2 regions of the Amycolatopsis sp. NPDC034160 genome follow, and region 1 is predicted to be linked to the other one. Evidence: riboswitches for the same ligand, from Rfam matches in the RefSeq annotation. Region 1 holds a riboswitch; the other holds the start of a gene.

Region 1 (7,767 bases):
TTGTCCCGTCAGATGAACGGCGGCGCTTCCGGCCCCGCCGATGGTGCCGCTCGGACCAGCCCCACCCGCCCTGATTGTGTGCCTCACGGAACGGGCAGGCGGCGGAACCCTAGGCACTACGATCTTCACCGTACCGCAAGCACACGTCCGGAGGCGGCGGCGATCCGCCCCGGGACGGCTGTTAAACTTGCCCTTCATCGCCGTGTGGCATTCCGTCATGGAGGAAACCCGCGCCGCTTTCGCGAGCGCGCAGGGCCGGTCACAGCGCGGCGGTGAAACCACCGAGAGATCAAGAGGAGCGCCCCCGTGGCCAACATCAAGTCGCAGATCAAGCGCATCACCACCAACGAGAAGGCGCGTCAGCGCAACCAGGCGATCCGGTCCTCGGTGAAGACCGCGATCCGCAAGTTCCGCGAGGCCGCCGACTCCGGTGACAAGGCCAAGGCCCTGGAGCTGCAGAAGGACGCGGCCAAGAAGCTGGACAAGGCCGTCACCAAGGGCGTTCTCCACGCCAACCAGGCCGCCAACAAGAAGTCCGCGCTCGCGAAGCGCGCGAACTCTCTCTGATCGGCTTTTCGAAGGGCCCCGGCGACGCGAGTCACCGGGGCCCTTCTTCATGTTCAGCGGCTGGTGCCGTGAGCGTCGACGACCTCCAGCACAGCGCGTTCCAGCGCGTACTCCGGGTCGGCAGCGACCCCTTTGACCTCGGCGTTGAGCCGGGCGACGATCCGCATCGCGGTGGCGAGACCGTCCTGTCCCCAGCCGCGAGCCTGTCCTTGGGCCTTGCGCACCTTCCACGGCGGCATCCCCAGCTCGCCAGCCATCTGGTTCGGGTTCCCACGTCCCGCGCCGGACACCCGGGCGATCGTCCGGACCGCGTCGGCGAGGGCGTCCGCGACCAGTACGTGCGGGACGCCGAGCTGCATCGCCCAGCGCAGTGACTCCAGCGCCGCCGCCTTGTCGCCGGCGACGGCCTTCTCGGCGACGGCGAACCCGTTCACATCCGCGCGACCTCGGTGGTAGCGGCGGACCGCCTGCTCGTCGACCACTCCCCCGGAGTCCGCGACGAGCTGTGTCGCGGCCGACGACAACTCGCGCAGATCCGAGCCGACCGCGTCGATCAGCGCGAGCACGGCCGCGCCGTCGATCTTTCCGCCCACCCGCCGGACTTCGTTGCGGACAAAGGACTCTCGCTCAGCGGGCTTGGTCAGTTTCGAGCACTCGACGACCTCCGCGCCTGCCTTCTTCAAGGCCGTCGGAAGCGCCTTGGCGGCCTTGCTCCGGCCGCCTCCGCTGTGCACGACGACGAGCACGATGCCGTCGGCGGGCGCCTTGAGGTAGGCCATCACCCCGTCGGCGAGCTCTTGGGAAATGTCGTGCGCGGATTCGAGGACGATGACCCGGGCCTCGGCGAACAGTGAGGGGCTGACCATCTCCGCGAGTGCCGGGACTGTGAGGTCCGACACCCGGATCCGGCTGAGGTCCGCCGTCGGGTCGACCGCTTTGGCCGCGTCGGAAGCGCCACGGATCGCGCGTTCGATCAGCAGCTCTTCCTCACCGAGGACCAGGACCAGCGGCGATGGGGCGGAAGCTTGCGTCGTCACGGTGACGATCCTGCCACTGCTCCTCTCGTGTGCTTTGTCCGGTGATGTGTTCCGGGCACGGTGGCCCCACGCGAGCCCCATGTCGTACGGTGTTAGCGAGGCGACGCGATCATGCGCGTGCCGACAAGTGAATACCGCTCATCCAGAGGGGCAGAGGGAACGGCCCGATGAAGCCCCGGCAACCGGCGTCAGCCTGTCATCCCGCGATCGTGGGATAGCTGACGAACACGGTGCCAATTCCGGCCCGCCTCGGCGGGGCAGATGAGGAAAGGACCTCGCGATGACCGCAACCCTCGGCACGACCTCCACCACCAAGACCCCGGATCTCGGACCGGCCGTCGAACTGGTGTCGAAGGAAGAGGGACACCGGCAGCCGCTCGCCCCCGAATTCGTTTCCGCCGAGGACTTCTCGCCGCTCGAGGTCGCCTACGACTTCGGCCGCGTGCGCCGCGAGGACATCGAAGCCGGGCCGAAGAACATCTGGCGCTACAAGAAGCTCCTTCCCGTTCCCTCGAACGTCGAAGAAATCCCCAACACCGAACCCGGCGCCACCCGGCTCGTCCAGGCCGACAGGCTCGCGAAAGCGCTGGGTGTCAAGAAGATCTGGGTCAAGGACGACACCGGCAACCCCACCCACTCGTTCAAGGACCGCGTGGTCGCCGTCGCGCTCGCGGCCGCGCGCGAGTTCGGTTTCGAGGTGCTCGCCTGTCCGTCGACCGGCAACCTGGCCAACGCGGTCGCCGCGGCGGCGGCCCGCGCCGGTTGGCGGTCGGTCGTGCTGATCCCGAAGACCCTCGAACGCGCCAAGATCCTCACCACCGCCGTGTACGACGGCGACCTGATCGCGGTCGACGGCAACTACGACGACGTGAACCGGCTCGCCACCCAGCTCGCCGCGGAGCAGGAGAGCTGGGCGTTCGTGAACGTGAACGTCCGGCCCTACTACTCGGAGGGCTCCAAGACACTGGCCTTCGAGGTCGCCGAGCAGCTCGGCTGGCGCGTTCCCCCGCAAATCGTGGTGCCGATCGCCTCCGGTTCCCAGCTCACCAAGGTGGACAAGGGTTTCCGCGAGTTCGGACAGCTCGGCCTCGTCGAAGAAACGCCGTACAAGGTGTTCGGCGCGCAGGCCACCGGCTGCTCGCCCGTCTCGGCCGCGTTCCGCGCGGGCCACGACGTCGTCCAGCCGGTCAAGCCGGACACGATCGCCCGGTCGCTGGCGATCGGCAACCCGGCCGACGGCCCGTACGTCCTCGATGTGGTCAACCGCACCGGTGGAGCGATCGAAGACGTCACCGACGAAGAGGTCGTCGAAGGCATCCGGCTGCTCGCCCGTACCGAGGGCATCTTCACCGAGACCGCCGGCGGGGTCACCGTGGCGACGGCCAAGAAGCTCATCGAGACCGGCAAGCTCGACCCGGACACCGAAATCGTGCTGCTGATCACCGGTGACGGCCTCAAAACCCTCGACGCCATCGAGGACAAGGTCGGCCCGAAGGCCACCGTCAGCGCCTCGGCCGACGCGGTCCGCGAGGCACTCGGCATCTGAGTTTCCCGCGGCCCGCCTCAGGAACGAGGCGGGCCGCGGGGCTCACCCCGGCGTAGCAGGGCGAGGCCTCGCGCGTCGGTGACGACCGCGGTGTCGCCATCCGTGTCCGTCCTGGCGATCAAGGCGCCGACGGCGGCCAGATTGTCCAAAGTGGACTTGTTAGGATGACCGTAGGTGTTTCCGGCACCGACACTCACCAAGGCGACCCTCGGCGCGACGGCGTTGAGGAAATCCGGTGCCGTGTAACGGCTTCCGTGGTGGGGCACCTTCAAGATCTCGGCACGCAGATCGGTCCCCTCCGCCATCAGGTCGGTCTGTGCGGCGAGTTCGACGTCGCCGGTCAGCAGCAATCGGCCTGCCGGGGTCCCGGCGCGCAGGACGACCGAACCGTTGTTGATCACCGTTCCGTCCTGTTCGAGGACCGATCGCCGGGTGACATAACGTGGCCCCAATACCTCCAGTGACAGTCCCGGCCAGTCCATTCGTTGTCCGATTCCCAGTTCCAGCAGGGGAATCCCGCGGCGCGCGGTCTCGTCGGCGACCTGCTGCCACGCCCAAGCGGGCGCCCGTCCCGGACCCACGGCGACCGCGCCGACCGACCGGCCCTCGAAGAGGGATTCCAGACCGCCGATGTGGTCGGCGTGCAGATGGCTCAACACGATCAGCGGGAGACGGTCCACACCGAGCCTGCTCAGGCACTCGTCGACCGGTCCCGGTTCCGGGCCGGTGTCCACCAGGATCGCCCTCCCCGGCTCGGCCGTGGCGAGGACCACGGCGTCGCCCTGCCCGACGTCGCAGGCGACGGCACTCCATGACGCCGGTGGCCACGCCGGGGCGAGCACCCGCACCGGCACGAACACGAGGAGTCCGCCTGCCAAGGCGATCGCCACCAGGATCCGGGCATACCGCAGCCGGATGGCGACGAGCAGAACGACGAGCAGGCCTGCCGCCAAGAGCCCGCCCCACCAGCCACCCGGCCACTCCACGACCGCTCCCGGCGCACGGGCGCCGTGGCGGGCCACGGTGATGAGCCAACTCGCCTCGGGTTCGGTCAGGCGGACCAGCAGCCTTCCCGCCGAAGGCCACCAAGGCCCGATGACGGTGGCGAGCACACCGCACACGGTGGCCGGGGCCACCACCGGAGCGGCGAGCACGTTGGTCACCACCGAGACGAGACTGACCGATCCCGCCATCCCCGCGATGACCGGCGCCGTCATCACGAACGCGGCCAGCGGGACGGCCAGTCCCTCGGCGTACCCGGACGGCACGCCACGTCCGACCAGCCACTCGGCCCACCGCGGAGCCAGCAATACCAGCCCGGCCGTGGCCAGCACCGAAAGAGCAAACCCGAAATCGGCGGCCATGGCGGGATCGGCCACGACGAGCCCCGCCACGGCGAACCCCAGCGCGGGCAGCGCCGAACCCCGGCGGCCCAGGGCCAGCGCCAGCAATCCCACCGCGCCCATCACTCCGGCACGGAGCACGCTGGGCGCGGGTCCGGCGAGGACCACGAACCCGGCGAGCCCCGCGGCGGCCGCGGCGGCGGACGTCCGCGGCCCGACCCGGAGCACCCTCAGCAGGAGAAGGATCGAGCCACAGACGATCGCCACGTTCCCACCGCTCACGGCCATCAGGTGGGACATGCCGGAGTCCGTGAACTCACGCTCGACCCGCGGGGACAGCGCGCTCGTGTCCCCCACGACCAGCCCGGGCACCAGACCGGCCTGCTCCTCCGGGAGAACGGCGCACAGCTCCCGGAGCCCGGAGCGCAGCGATTCCGCGGCTCGCTGCCACCAGGGCGCCGGTCCGAGGGCCGACGGCGGACCTCGGACCGAGAGGACCGCGACCGTCAGTTCGGCCCCCTTGGCCGGGGCCAGCCGCCCGGATGCGGTGACCTGCTGCCCGGGCAGCAGGTCCACCCACCCCTCGGCGGGAGCGAGCAGGAGGACCCGGGCCGCGGAATCCACCCCTCGCTCGTCCACCACCACGGCGTCCACCTTCGCGGCGATGACCACCAGGCGGGTGCCCGCCCGGCGATCGGCGTATCCGGCACCGCGGACCGGACGTGGCCGCTCGGTGACCACCACCCTCATGGTGGCGTCGCTCCCCCGCGCGGCGGCGGCACGGAGGTCGTCCTGCTCGGCGGCCCGGATCCGGAGCGCCACCGGACCGGCCGTGAGGGCGCCGATGACCGCGAGCGCACCCAAGCCCGCCACCCACCGGGACGCCGTCCGGCGGGCACGGACGGCGGCGAAGATCCCGAGCACCGCGGCGACGGCACCGCAGAGCATCGTGATCCACCAGCCGCCGAGCAGCCCGGAAAGAGTGCCGAGCCAGGCCGTCGCCGCGGCCGGTATCAGCCGCAGGTCCTGCCCTCGCCACGACGCGGTGTCCACTTCGGACGGATCGGCGGACGGGTTCATCCGACGGACACCAGTTCCCGGACTTTTTTGAATTTACTTTCGCCGATCCCTTCTACTTCACGGAGTTGCTCGACCGTGGTGAACCCACCGTGCCCGGACCGCCAGTCGACGATGCGTTTCGCCATCACCTCGCCGACCCCGGGCAGGGTGTCGAGTTGCTCGGCCGTAGCCGTGTTCAGGTCGAGCTTCCCCGGTGGTGTCCCCGGTCCGGCCGCGGCCGGTCCGGGGACACCGACGGCCACCTGCTCGCCGTCGGTGAGCCGTCTGGCCAGATTCAGCCCGGTCAGATCCGTTCCGGGCCGTGGCCCACCGGCCGCCGTGAGGGCATCGGCGACCCGTGCGCCCGGAGGAATCGTGACCAGGCCGGGGCTGAGCACCCGGCCGACGACGCTGACCACCAAAGGCGCCTTGGCCGCCGCGGCGGGGGCGTCTCCGGCGGCTTTGGCCGACGGCAGGGGCGGTGGGATCTCCGCCCCTGGCCGGTGTCCGAACAGAGTGACCGCGCCGGTCACGATCACGGCAACCGCGATCAGCACGGCCGCCACGGCGAACCACCGCCGTTTCACCGGAACCCCGTCCGCCGTGAACCGGGCGGGTACCCAGCGGCGCACGAGCCTGCCCGCGGGCGGGCCCTGGGTGGGTGGCGACAGCTGCGCGGCCAGCCACGCCAGCCTGGCGTTGGCGGAGGAGCCCGGTGGACGGGCGGTTCGGTCGAACACGTGAACGACGCTACGGAGCGGGGGTGGCCGGCGGCAGTGGCGAATCCGGGAGCTGTGGATAAGTGGGGTGTTGTGGACAACCCGGACCCGGGCAAGACGGACCGCCGATTTCCGTCGGGGCGGTATGAGACGCTGGCGGGTTCCCTAACCCGCCCGTTGGATCACGACACCGAGCACACCGGGGCCGGTGTGGGCGCCGATGACGGCGCCGACCTCCGATACCACGCACCCTTCCGGGCAGTCGATGGACTCTTCCAGCCGGTTGGCCAGTTCGACGGCGCGCTCCGGTGAGGCCAGATGGTGGACGGCGATGTCGGCGAGCCCGCCGTCGGCCGCCTTCACGGCCAGCTCGACCAGCCGCGCCACGGCGCGATTCATCGTCCGCACCTTCTCCAGCGGCTCGATCCTGCCTTCGGACATGTGGAGCACGGGCTTCATCGCGAGCGCCGTGCCGAGCAGGGCGGCCGCCGGTCCGATTCGCCCGCCGCGGCGCAGATATTCGAGGGTCTCGACGGCGAACAGGGTCTCCGAGCGGCTCACCGCGTCGACCGCGGCCGCTTCCACCTCGGCCGGATCGCCCCCGTCCGCCGCGGCGCTCGCCGCACGAAGGGCCGCGAAGCCGAGCCCCATCGCGGTGCTGCGTGAATCGACCACACGCACCCTGTCCGGCCCGACCTCCTGAGCCGCGAGCACCGCAGCCTCCCAGGTCCCGGACAGTTCCCGGGACAGATGGACCGACACGACGGCGTCCGCGCCTTCGGCCAATGCCGCGCGGAATTCCTTGACGAATTCCGTCGGCGTCGGCCGGGACGTCGTCACGATGCTGCGTTTGCCGAGCGTTTCGGCCAGAGCCGCAGGGCCCATTTCGACACCGTCGAGAAAGACGACGCCGTCCACGAGGACGTGCAGCGGGACCACCCGGATCCCGTTCCGTTCGGCGAAGCCTTCCGGCAGGTGGGCGGTGGAATCCGTGACTACGGCGACCGACACGGCAGTCAGCCTACGTTGCCGCGGGGCGTAGCACCGGGGCCATCAGGCGGGCCATTTCCGCGCCGACGGCGGCATGCCCTTCCCAGCCCCAGTGCATTCCGTCCGGATTACCCCTGCCGCTCAGCACGTGGTCGCCGACGACGGCTTCGAGATCCAGCAGCGGGACCTCCGCGCGCCGCCCCCAAGCGGCGATGGCGGCGGCGGCACCGGCGCGGGCGGTGTGCACCCGGCCGTAGGCGTCGGATCGGTGGACGGAGGGCAGGATGCCGAATATCGGCAGTTCCGGTCGCAGCACCCGTAAGGCTCCGACAGCGGTGTCGAGGTACTGGACGGTCAGCTTCGACGGCAAGACCACCGGACGTCCTCGAAGGGCGACGGCGAGCCGGGGCTGAGCGGCCAGATATGTCTTGCGCACCACCCGTCGCAACGGATCGGGCCGCAGGTAGCGCAGACCGGTACGCAGGTAGGTGGGCAACGGCGAGGGC
Region 2 (7,767 bases), on a different contig from region 1:
CGACCTCCCAGGTCACACTCGCGACCGTGTCGAGGAACCACCGGTCGTGGGTGACGACCACGACCGCGATCTTGCGGTTGAGCAGGTGATCCGCCAGCCAGCGCACACCTTCGACGTCCAAGTGGTTCGTCGGCTCGTCGAGCACCACGAGGTCCAGCTCGCCGGTGAGAGCCGCGGCCAGCGCGACTCGGCGCCGTTCACCGCCGGACAGGTTCGCCGTCGGGGTGTCGACACCGAGAGCGGTGATCCCCAAACCGTCCATAATGGACCTGACTCGCGCGTCGGCGGCCCATTCGTGCTCCGCGCCGTATCGCTCAAGCACGACGTCGCCGATGGTGCTGCCACCGGGAAGTTCGGTGCGCTGGGTAACGACAGCCATCCGCAGGCCACGGACATGACTCACCCGCCCCGCGTCCGGCTCACTGAGCCCCGCGAGGACTTCCAGCAATGTCGTCTTCCCGCCTCCGTTGAGGCCGACGACGCCGACGCGCTGTCCCTCCGCCACACCAAGCGAAACACCGTCGAGCAGCGGGCGCACCCCGTAGGACTTGCTCACCGACTCCAGGTTGACCAAGTTGGCCATGCCTCAGCCGATCCTTTCCAAAAAGCTTGCACCACAAGGAAATTGATAGACGTCCAGCCGGACATCCTCACGCGTGTACTCGAGGCGGCGCCGGTCGCGGCGCGTCATCCCCACCGACCAGCCGGGCGCCGGGAACCGGCCCGTGCGCGACCCGAACCGTCCGGCACACTCCCGCACCGGACAACTCCGCGGCGACCTCGACCGCCGACTGCGCGTCCTCGCAGAGGAACGCGCAGGTCGGCCCGGAGCCGGAGACGGTACCCGCGAGTGCCCCCGCGTTGACTCCCGCCCGCAAGGTGCGCCGCAGTCCAGGACGCAACGAGACGGCGGCCGCCTGCAGGTCGTTGCCCAGGAGAAGAGCCAGCTGCCGAGGGTCGCCCGACGCCAGCGCTTCGACCACCGGAGTATGGGAACCGATCCGCGGCGGGTCGCCCTCTTCGCGCAACCTGTCCAGTTCGCCGAACACACGCGGGGTCGAAAGACCACGCTGGTCGAACGCCAATACCCAGTGGAAGGTGTGCCGCGACAGGACCGGCACCAGTTGCTCACCTCGACCTGTCCCCAGCGCGGTCCCACCGTAGAGCGCGAAGGGGACGTCGCTGCCGAGCTTGGCTGCGATACCAGCCAGTTCGTCGCGGGAGATGTCGAGTTTCCAAAGCGACGCGAGTCCGACCAGGGTCGCGGCCGCGTCAGCGCTGCCCCCGGCCATCCCGCCGGCGACCGGGATGCCTTTGCGAAGCACCACGCGAACCTTGGATTCGCCTTCCGTCTTGCCCACATGAGCCGCCAACGCTTGCGCGGCCTTCCATGCCAGGTTGTTGGCCCCGGTCGGCACGGAACCTTCCCCCTCGCCATAGACCTCGACACCCGGGTCTTCGGTGACCGCCACGGTCACCTCGTCGGTCAGGGAAAGCGCCTGGAACACGGTCACCAGCTCGTGGTAGCCGTCCGGACGTACGTCACCGACCGACAGGTGCAGGTTGACCTTGGCGGGAACCCTGACGGTGACTGGAGGCGGTACGACGGCGAGCACGAGCCAAGCCTACGTGGCCGCCCCACTTGTGCTGCCACCAGGAGAAAGAGAACAGGACGAGTCAGACATGAACTCGCCGCCCTGGACGGATTCCGTCCAGGGCGGCGAGTTCGGGAAGAAATCAGGCGGCGACGCCCTGCGGTCCGCGAACCGGGTGGGTCACGTGGCCGCCGCGTTCGGCGATCCAGGCGAGCGCGGCGTCCGCGTGCTCACCGCGCACGCCGAGGCGGAACCGGCCGACCGGCGTGTCGCCGATGCGGGTCAGACCGCCCCCGATGGTGGCGAGTTCGACGTCGAAGCGACCGGCGGCCTCGGGCAACAGGGCGCCGACCGACGCGAAGCCGACGAGCACGACGTCCACCGCGCGGTCGTACTTCGAGGCCTGAGCCCGGCTGGTTTCGATCGAGGGAAGCAGCGCCTGCGCGGTCCGGCTGTTCGGGTCGGAGACCAAGTCGAGCACGGTCCCACGCTCGATGATCGCACCGGCTTCGAGCACCGCCACGTCATCGCAGACACGGCGAACCACGCCGGCGTCAGGTGTGGTGAGCAGCACGGTCACGCCGAGCTCGGCGCGCGCACGGTCGAGCACGGTCAACACCGCGCCGGACTCCTCCGGCCGCACACCCGCGGTCGGGTCGTCGGCCAGAAGCACGGACGGCCCGGCGGCCAAGGCCTTGGCGATCGCCACCCGGCGCAGCTGCCCCTCGGACAGTTCACTCGGCCGCTGACCTGCTCGCGGCGTGAGTCCGACCAGGTCGAGCAGGTTGCCCACCCGGTTTCGGCGCTGCGGTCCATCGAGGCCGAGCTGCTCGAGCGGCGAGGCGATGTTGCCGGCAATGGTGCGCTCCGCGAGCAACTCCGACTTGGTGCTCACGACACCGACCTGGCGGCGAATCTCGCGCAGGCGGCGTCCGTCCAGAGTGCCGGTGTTGAGACCGTCGAGCCGGACGACGCCCCGGTCAGGACGCTCCTGCAGCCCGATGCAACGAGCGAGGGTCGACTTGCCGGAGCCGGCCGGACCGACGACTCCGAACAACGAGCCGGCTTGGATGTCCACGCTGACGTCGCGCAGGGCGACGACGGGATTTCCGTTGAGGGGGAAAGACTTGGACAAGTTTTCGACAGTGATCACGAAAGGCTCCATGCGCATGGGGCGCCGCTTCTTTCGAGCGCGCCAACCGTCACCGATTGACCGTCCAGACCGGACGGATTTCAGAGGTAAGGGAAAGACTCAGGCAGTAACGGTGGAGCGTCGACACGCACTTACCGTGCGGCGACCTTCATCGACGACACGTCGCCTGGTCAGCAGGAGCGGGTGGGTGACCCTGTTCATTAGGCACAGCCTCCATCGGTCCTGGCGGTAGCACCTGCCCTGTGGAGGGTGGTTGCTGCGACTTCGGCGAGCCAGGTCTCTCAGTCGCTCGGGATGGCCCACTGAGTAAAACCGATCCCACTGGATGAAAGCAAGCGCGTAGGCGCAGATCACACGTCTGGTCGCGTCCATACTACAGGATTGACTGTCCATACTATGAGACAGCGGCAGCGATTCCAGATCTACGTCAAGGTCTCTGCCTGCTAAGACAGGCTAGGGCAGCGCAGATCGAGAAGAAGGTTTATGCCGTCGTGCCGACCTCGGCTGGCATCTGGGCGGCGCCCGTCATGACCACCCGCTGGTCACTCGGCCGCAGCGGCGATCCGAGCGAATTGATGAACATCCAACTGCTCGCCACGGGCTTTGGGGTCGACACCCGCCTTCTCGAGCAACTCCCCCGCGCGTTCGGCGGAACCGGCCCATGACGCCAACGCCGCGCGCAAAGTCTTTCGCCGCTGCGAGAAGGCGGCGTCGACGACCGCGAACAGCCGCTGCCTGTCCACGGACCACACCAAGTCGCCACGTTCGAAGGCGACCAATGCGGAATCCACATTCGGCACCGGCCAGAACACCGACCGGGGCACCGCGGCGACTTTGCGCGCCTTCCCGTACCACGCCAGCTTGACACTGGGCACGCCGTAAGTCCGGCTTCCCGGCCCGGCGGCCATCCGGTCCGCGACCTCGGTCTGGACCATCACGAGACCACTGGTCAGCGACGGCAGCTCGGCGAGTAGGTGAAGAACGACGGGAACGGCGACGTTGTACGGGAGATTCGCGACAAGCGCCGTGGGCCGTTCAGGCAGGTCCTCCGCTTTGATCCGCAGAGCGTCCGCCCCGACGACCGTCAGTCTTTCGGCCCCACCTCGCCCGGCCACCGTGTCCGGCAACCGCCCGGCCAGGACGGGATCGATCTCGACCGCGACGACCTTGGCGCCGGTCGCGAGCAGACCGAGCGTCAACGAGCCGAGCCCCGGTCCGACTTCCAGCACGACGTCGTCTTCGCCGACTCCCGAAAGGTCGACGATACGGCGCACGGTGTTCGGATCGTGCACGAAATTCTGGCCGAGCTTCTTGGTCGGACGTACGTCCAGCTCGGCCGCCAACGCCCTGATCTCCGCAGGCCCGAGCAGTTCAGTCACCTGACGATCGTAGCCAGCCCCGGCGGGCCGCGATTGGCCGGTGGACGACGTCGCACTCGAAGGCGAGAAAGTCTGGCCGGGGCGCATCAACGGCGTCCGGCTCCGCTCCCCCTCAACTCGCCCGCATCATCCTTGGGCGTCTTCCACGCGACCTAAGTCATTCGTCGGAGTGATGGGCGCAAGTTCGGCCCGCCGGAGCGTGATCAACATCTACCCGATCGATACCGTGCACTAGTTCGAATTTGGCTCGACAATCGAGGGATGACCAGCACAAACACTTCCAAGACCTTCCCGCTGAATCTGCCGGAAGGTGACCCCGAGCTGCTTCTCCACGAGTTGCAGACACGACTGCGCGAAGGGCGACGCCTTTTCGCCGAAGTCGGCCAGATCCTGGCCGAGATCGAATCCCGCGGTGTCCGAGACCTCTACGGGTACAACTCGATCGCCGTCTTCTACGAGCATGTGGCCCGGGTTTCCCGAGCCGAGGCGAACAAGGTGACCGGTCGAGCGCTGGCCCTCAACTCGAGACGGACGCGCGACGGGACCACGACTCCACCCGTCGCGCCGATGACCGGAGCCGCAGCCGCCACCGGCGTACTGGCCGATGCCGGCATCGACCGAATTGTCACGGTGATGAAGAGGTTGCCAGAGCACGTCGCCGCGAGTGCCCGGCTCGACGCCGAAAAAGTCCTGGTCGACCTCGCCAGCGTCGTAAGACCACGCGACGTCACGATTGCCGGAACGGACCTGCTCACGCGCCTCGATCCTGACGGCAACGACACCCACGACCCGACCCCGAGAACTCCGCGAAGCGAGTTCTGGTTGCGTCAGAAACGCACCGGTCGCTGGGACATGCGGGGCAACCTCGACGCAGAGACGGGCGCTCGCCTGAACGCGCTTCTCGTGCCGTTGGCGAAACCGGCCCCGGACGGGCAAGCCGACAGCCGTACGCCGGCGGAAAGACGCGGCGACGCTTTCGCAGAGATCGTCGATCTCGCGGAGAGCGGCCCGGAGGTCCCTTTGCCTCGGCATGAATCAGAGCGGATCACCGAGCAGCCTGAGACCGCGGAGCCGGGTGAGAAACCAGCGAACAGCTCCGCTACCGCCCAGCCACCGGAACAGGGCCACCAAAGTGCGCACAGCGACAGCGACAGCGTGCGGTCGGACAAGGCTCGCGACGTGACCCACATACGCCCACCGCGCTGGTGGTTCCGGCTGTCGAGACCAAGACCTGGCGCCGAATCCCCATCGCTGACGCTTGACCGATCGGTTGGGCAAATCCCCGACGAAAACGCTACGCACTCTCAACGGCGAAAAACGGCCTGAAGGCCACCCTGCGGGAGGAATCCACACGATGGCCTTCAGGAAAGGAGAGTGATCTGGCGTCAGGCCTTCTTGCCGCAGTGCGGCCAAGCGCCGTAACCGCCACGGTCGTCGCGGACCTTCTCGGCGACAGCGATCTGCTGGGCCTTGCTGGCCTGATGCGGGTACGCGGCGTACTCATCGCCACCGTAAGCGTCCCAGGTGCTCTTGTTGAACTGCAGGCCACCGTAGTAGCCGTTGCCGGTGTTGGCGGACCAGTTGCCGGTCGACTCGCACTGCGCGATGCGGTCCCAGGCGCCGGCGTCACCGATGACCGGGTCCGCGGGCTTCTTCGTACCGACCTTGACGATCTTGGGCTTGGCCTCGGTGATGACCTCTTCGGAGACCTTCTCGCGGCCGACCTCTTTGCCGTTGCGCTGGGTGACCTTGTAGGTCACGGTCTTCTGGCCAGGGGTGCCCGGGTCTTCGACCTTGGTCTTGCCCTTTTCGAGCTCCGGGTCGTCGACCTTCTGCTCGGGCGGCGCGATTTCCTCGTTCTGCTTGACCATGGTGACGCCGGTCCGGCTGACGTGGACCTCGGCGCCGTCGACCAGCTTGACGTCGAGGCCGCCGACGGCCTCGTCGTCCGGGCCGAGGGTCATCCGCAGCTCGCCAAGGAATTCCTTGGTGGTGACCGAGTTGGTCTGGACCTTGCGGGGTTCGTTCGCACCGTCGTAGAGGGTGACGTTCTTGAGGGTTTTGACCTCGACAGTGGCGCCCTCGAGGGGGAGTTCGCCGTTCTGCGGCATCGAGGTCCAGGTACCGGCCTTCGCGAGATCGGCACGGCCGAGCTGGTTCAGGGCCTCACCGAGGTTGGTCGCGCGAACCCAGGATTCCTGCGCTACGCCGTCGACGACCAGGTTCAGCTTGCGGCCGCGCTCCAGCTTGATGACGCCGCCGTCGCCGACCTCGGCCTGAGGTGAGGGCGAGAGCGAGTCGTGCGCACCGACGGAGAGGCCGGCGTCTTCGAGGACCTCGCCGACCGTGTCGCCGAAGCTGTGAACAGTGCGCTGCTGGCCGTCGATGTCGAGCGTGACGCTCTTGTTCATCGCCAACGCGGCCGCGCCGCCACCACCGAGGGTGAGCAGCACCGCCATGACGGTTCCCTTGAGGAAACGCTTCTTCCACACACGGGTCGAGTTCGAGATGACCTCGTCCTTGGTCGCGGCCCTCATCGGCGCGCCCGCGGTGCGGTCCTCGGCCACCTCGTCCGGAATGACGATCGGCGGGAGCATGGTGGTCTCGGCGCTGATGAGGCGAATCAGCTCGTCGACATCGACGTCGATCTCGGCCATCAGGGCATCGGCGTCGGGGCCGAGCGCGGCCAGGACGTCCTGGTGCGTGATGCGCGGATCGTCGGAGTAGTCCAGCTCGCCGTAGTGGGTATCGCGGTCGAGCACGGCAACCGAACCGGCGGAAGCGAAGGTGTTCGTCTCTGCGCCGAGGCGCGAGGCATCCTGCCTACTGCTACCAGTCACTGGGTCGTTCCCTTTCCCAAGACGTCAAGGAACTCGACAACCGCTCCACAACGTCCTTCGTCTCGATGCGCGCTTCGGCACACCTCATAGAAGTCCGACACCCGCAGCCAGCGCCATCGTCACGGTTCCAGGCCGTACCTCTCCTGGTTCCGCTTCCCCGACGTGCACTGACGTGACTGAGGGCGTACAGCCGGAGACCGCATGAGCGAGCACCGACCGGCACGATCACGGGACAGTAACGAACCTCGCCGGGTTGCGCAAACACCGCCCGGAGTGTCGTGACGTTGGTCACTCATCAGAGTGGCCCATCGGTGATCACTAATGTCGCAATCCGTTCAACTGGGGGTGACTGTGGGCAAACGGAAGACCCGTTCAGCGGTAACCCGCACCGATTCGGCCACCTCGTGCACCGCCTCGCCCCTGAACGAGGCGAGGTGACGAACGGTGTAGGCGGCGCAGTAGGGCTCGTTAGGTCGCCCACGGAACGGATGAGGGGTCAGGAACGGCGCGTCCGTCTCGACGAGGTACTGGCCCGCCGGAACGATTCGTGCCGCCTCATGGAGTCCGCGGGCGTTGCGAAAGCTGACCGTGCCGGCGAACGAGAGCACATATCCCGCGTCGATGCAGCGGCGAGCGATGTGTTCGTCCCCGGAGAAGCAGTGGAAGACGACCTGCTCGGGCGCTTCCTCTTCCTCGAGGATCCGGAGGACGTCGTCGTGAGCGTCTCGATCATGGATCATCAGCGGCTTGCCGATCCGCTTCGCGAGATCGATGTGCCACCGGAAGGCGTCCTGCTGCGC

Evidence for each region. Region 1 has a riboswitch for S-adenosylmethionine ahead of thrC (threonine synthase). Riboswitches for the same ligand answer to the same signal wherever they lie in the genome.
Region 2: linked by a shared signal. The riboswitch ahead of ACZ54P_RS17310 (methionine ABC transporter ATP-binding protein) and the one ahead of thrC (threonine synthase) in region 1 are both predicted to bind S-adenosylmethionine.

The regions. Positions count from the first base shown of each region.
Region 1 covers NZ_JBVISU010000012.1:34,928-42,694, reverse strand. Annotated here, with positions in the region: gene rpsT (30S ribosomal protein S20) at 307-567, shown strand; gene holA (DNA polymerase III subunit delta) at 621-1,604, opposite strand; SAM riboswitch class I at 1,740-1,872, shown strand; gene thrC (threonine synthase) at 1,885-3,150, shown strand; gene ACZ54P_RS23340 (ComEC/Rec2 family competence protein) at 3,168-5,573, opposite strand; gene ACZ54P_RS23335 (ComEA family DNA-binding protein) at 5,570-6,292, opposite strand; gene ACZ54P_RS23330 (DegV family protein) at 6,437-7,282, opposite strand; gene octT (diglucosylglycerate octanoyltransferase) at 7,293-7,767, opposite strand, start outside.
Region 2 covers NZ_JBVISU010000007.1:194,576-202,342, forward strand. Annotated here, with positions in the region: gene ACZ54P_RS17300 (ABC-F family ATP-binding cassette domain-containing protein) at 1-583, opposite strand, end outside; gene ACZ54P_RS17305 (4-(cytidine 5'-diphospho)-2-C-methyl-D-erythritol kinase) at 651-1,616, opposite strand; gene ACZ54P_RS17310 (methionine ABC transporter ATP-binding protein) at 1,738-2,748, opposite strand; SAM riboswitch class I at 2,959-3,049, opposite strand; gene rsmA (16S rRNA (adenine(1518)-N(6)/adenine(1519)-N(6))-dimethyltransferase RsmA) at 3,291-4,127, opposite strand; gene ACZ54P_RS17320 (DUF222 domain-containing protein) at 4,389-5,453, shown strand; gene ACZ54P_RS17325 (transglycosylase family protein) at 5,513-6,889, opposite strand; gene ACZ54P_RS17330 (TatD family hydrolase) at 7,303-7,767, opposite strand, start outside.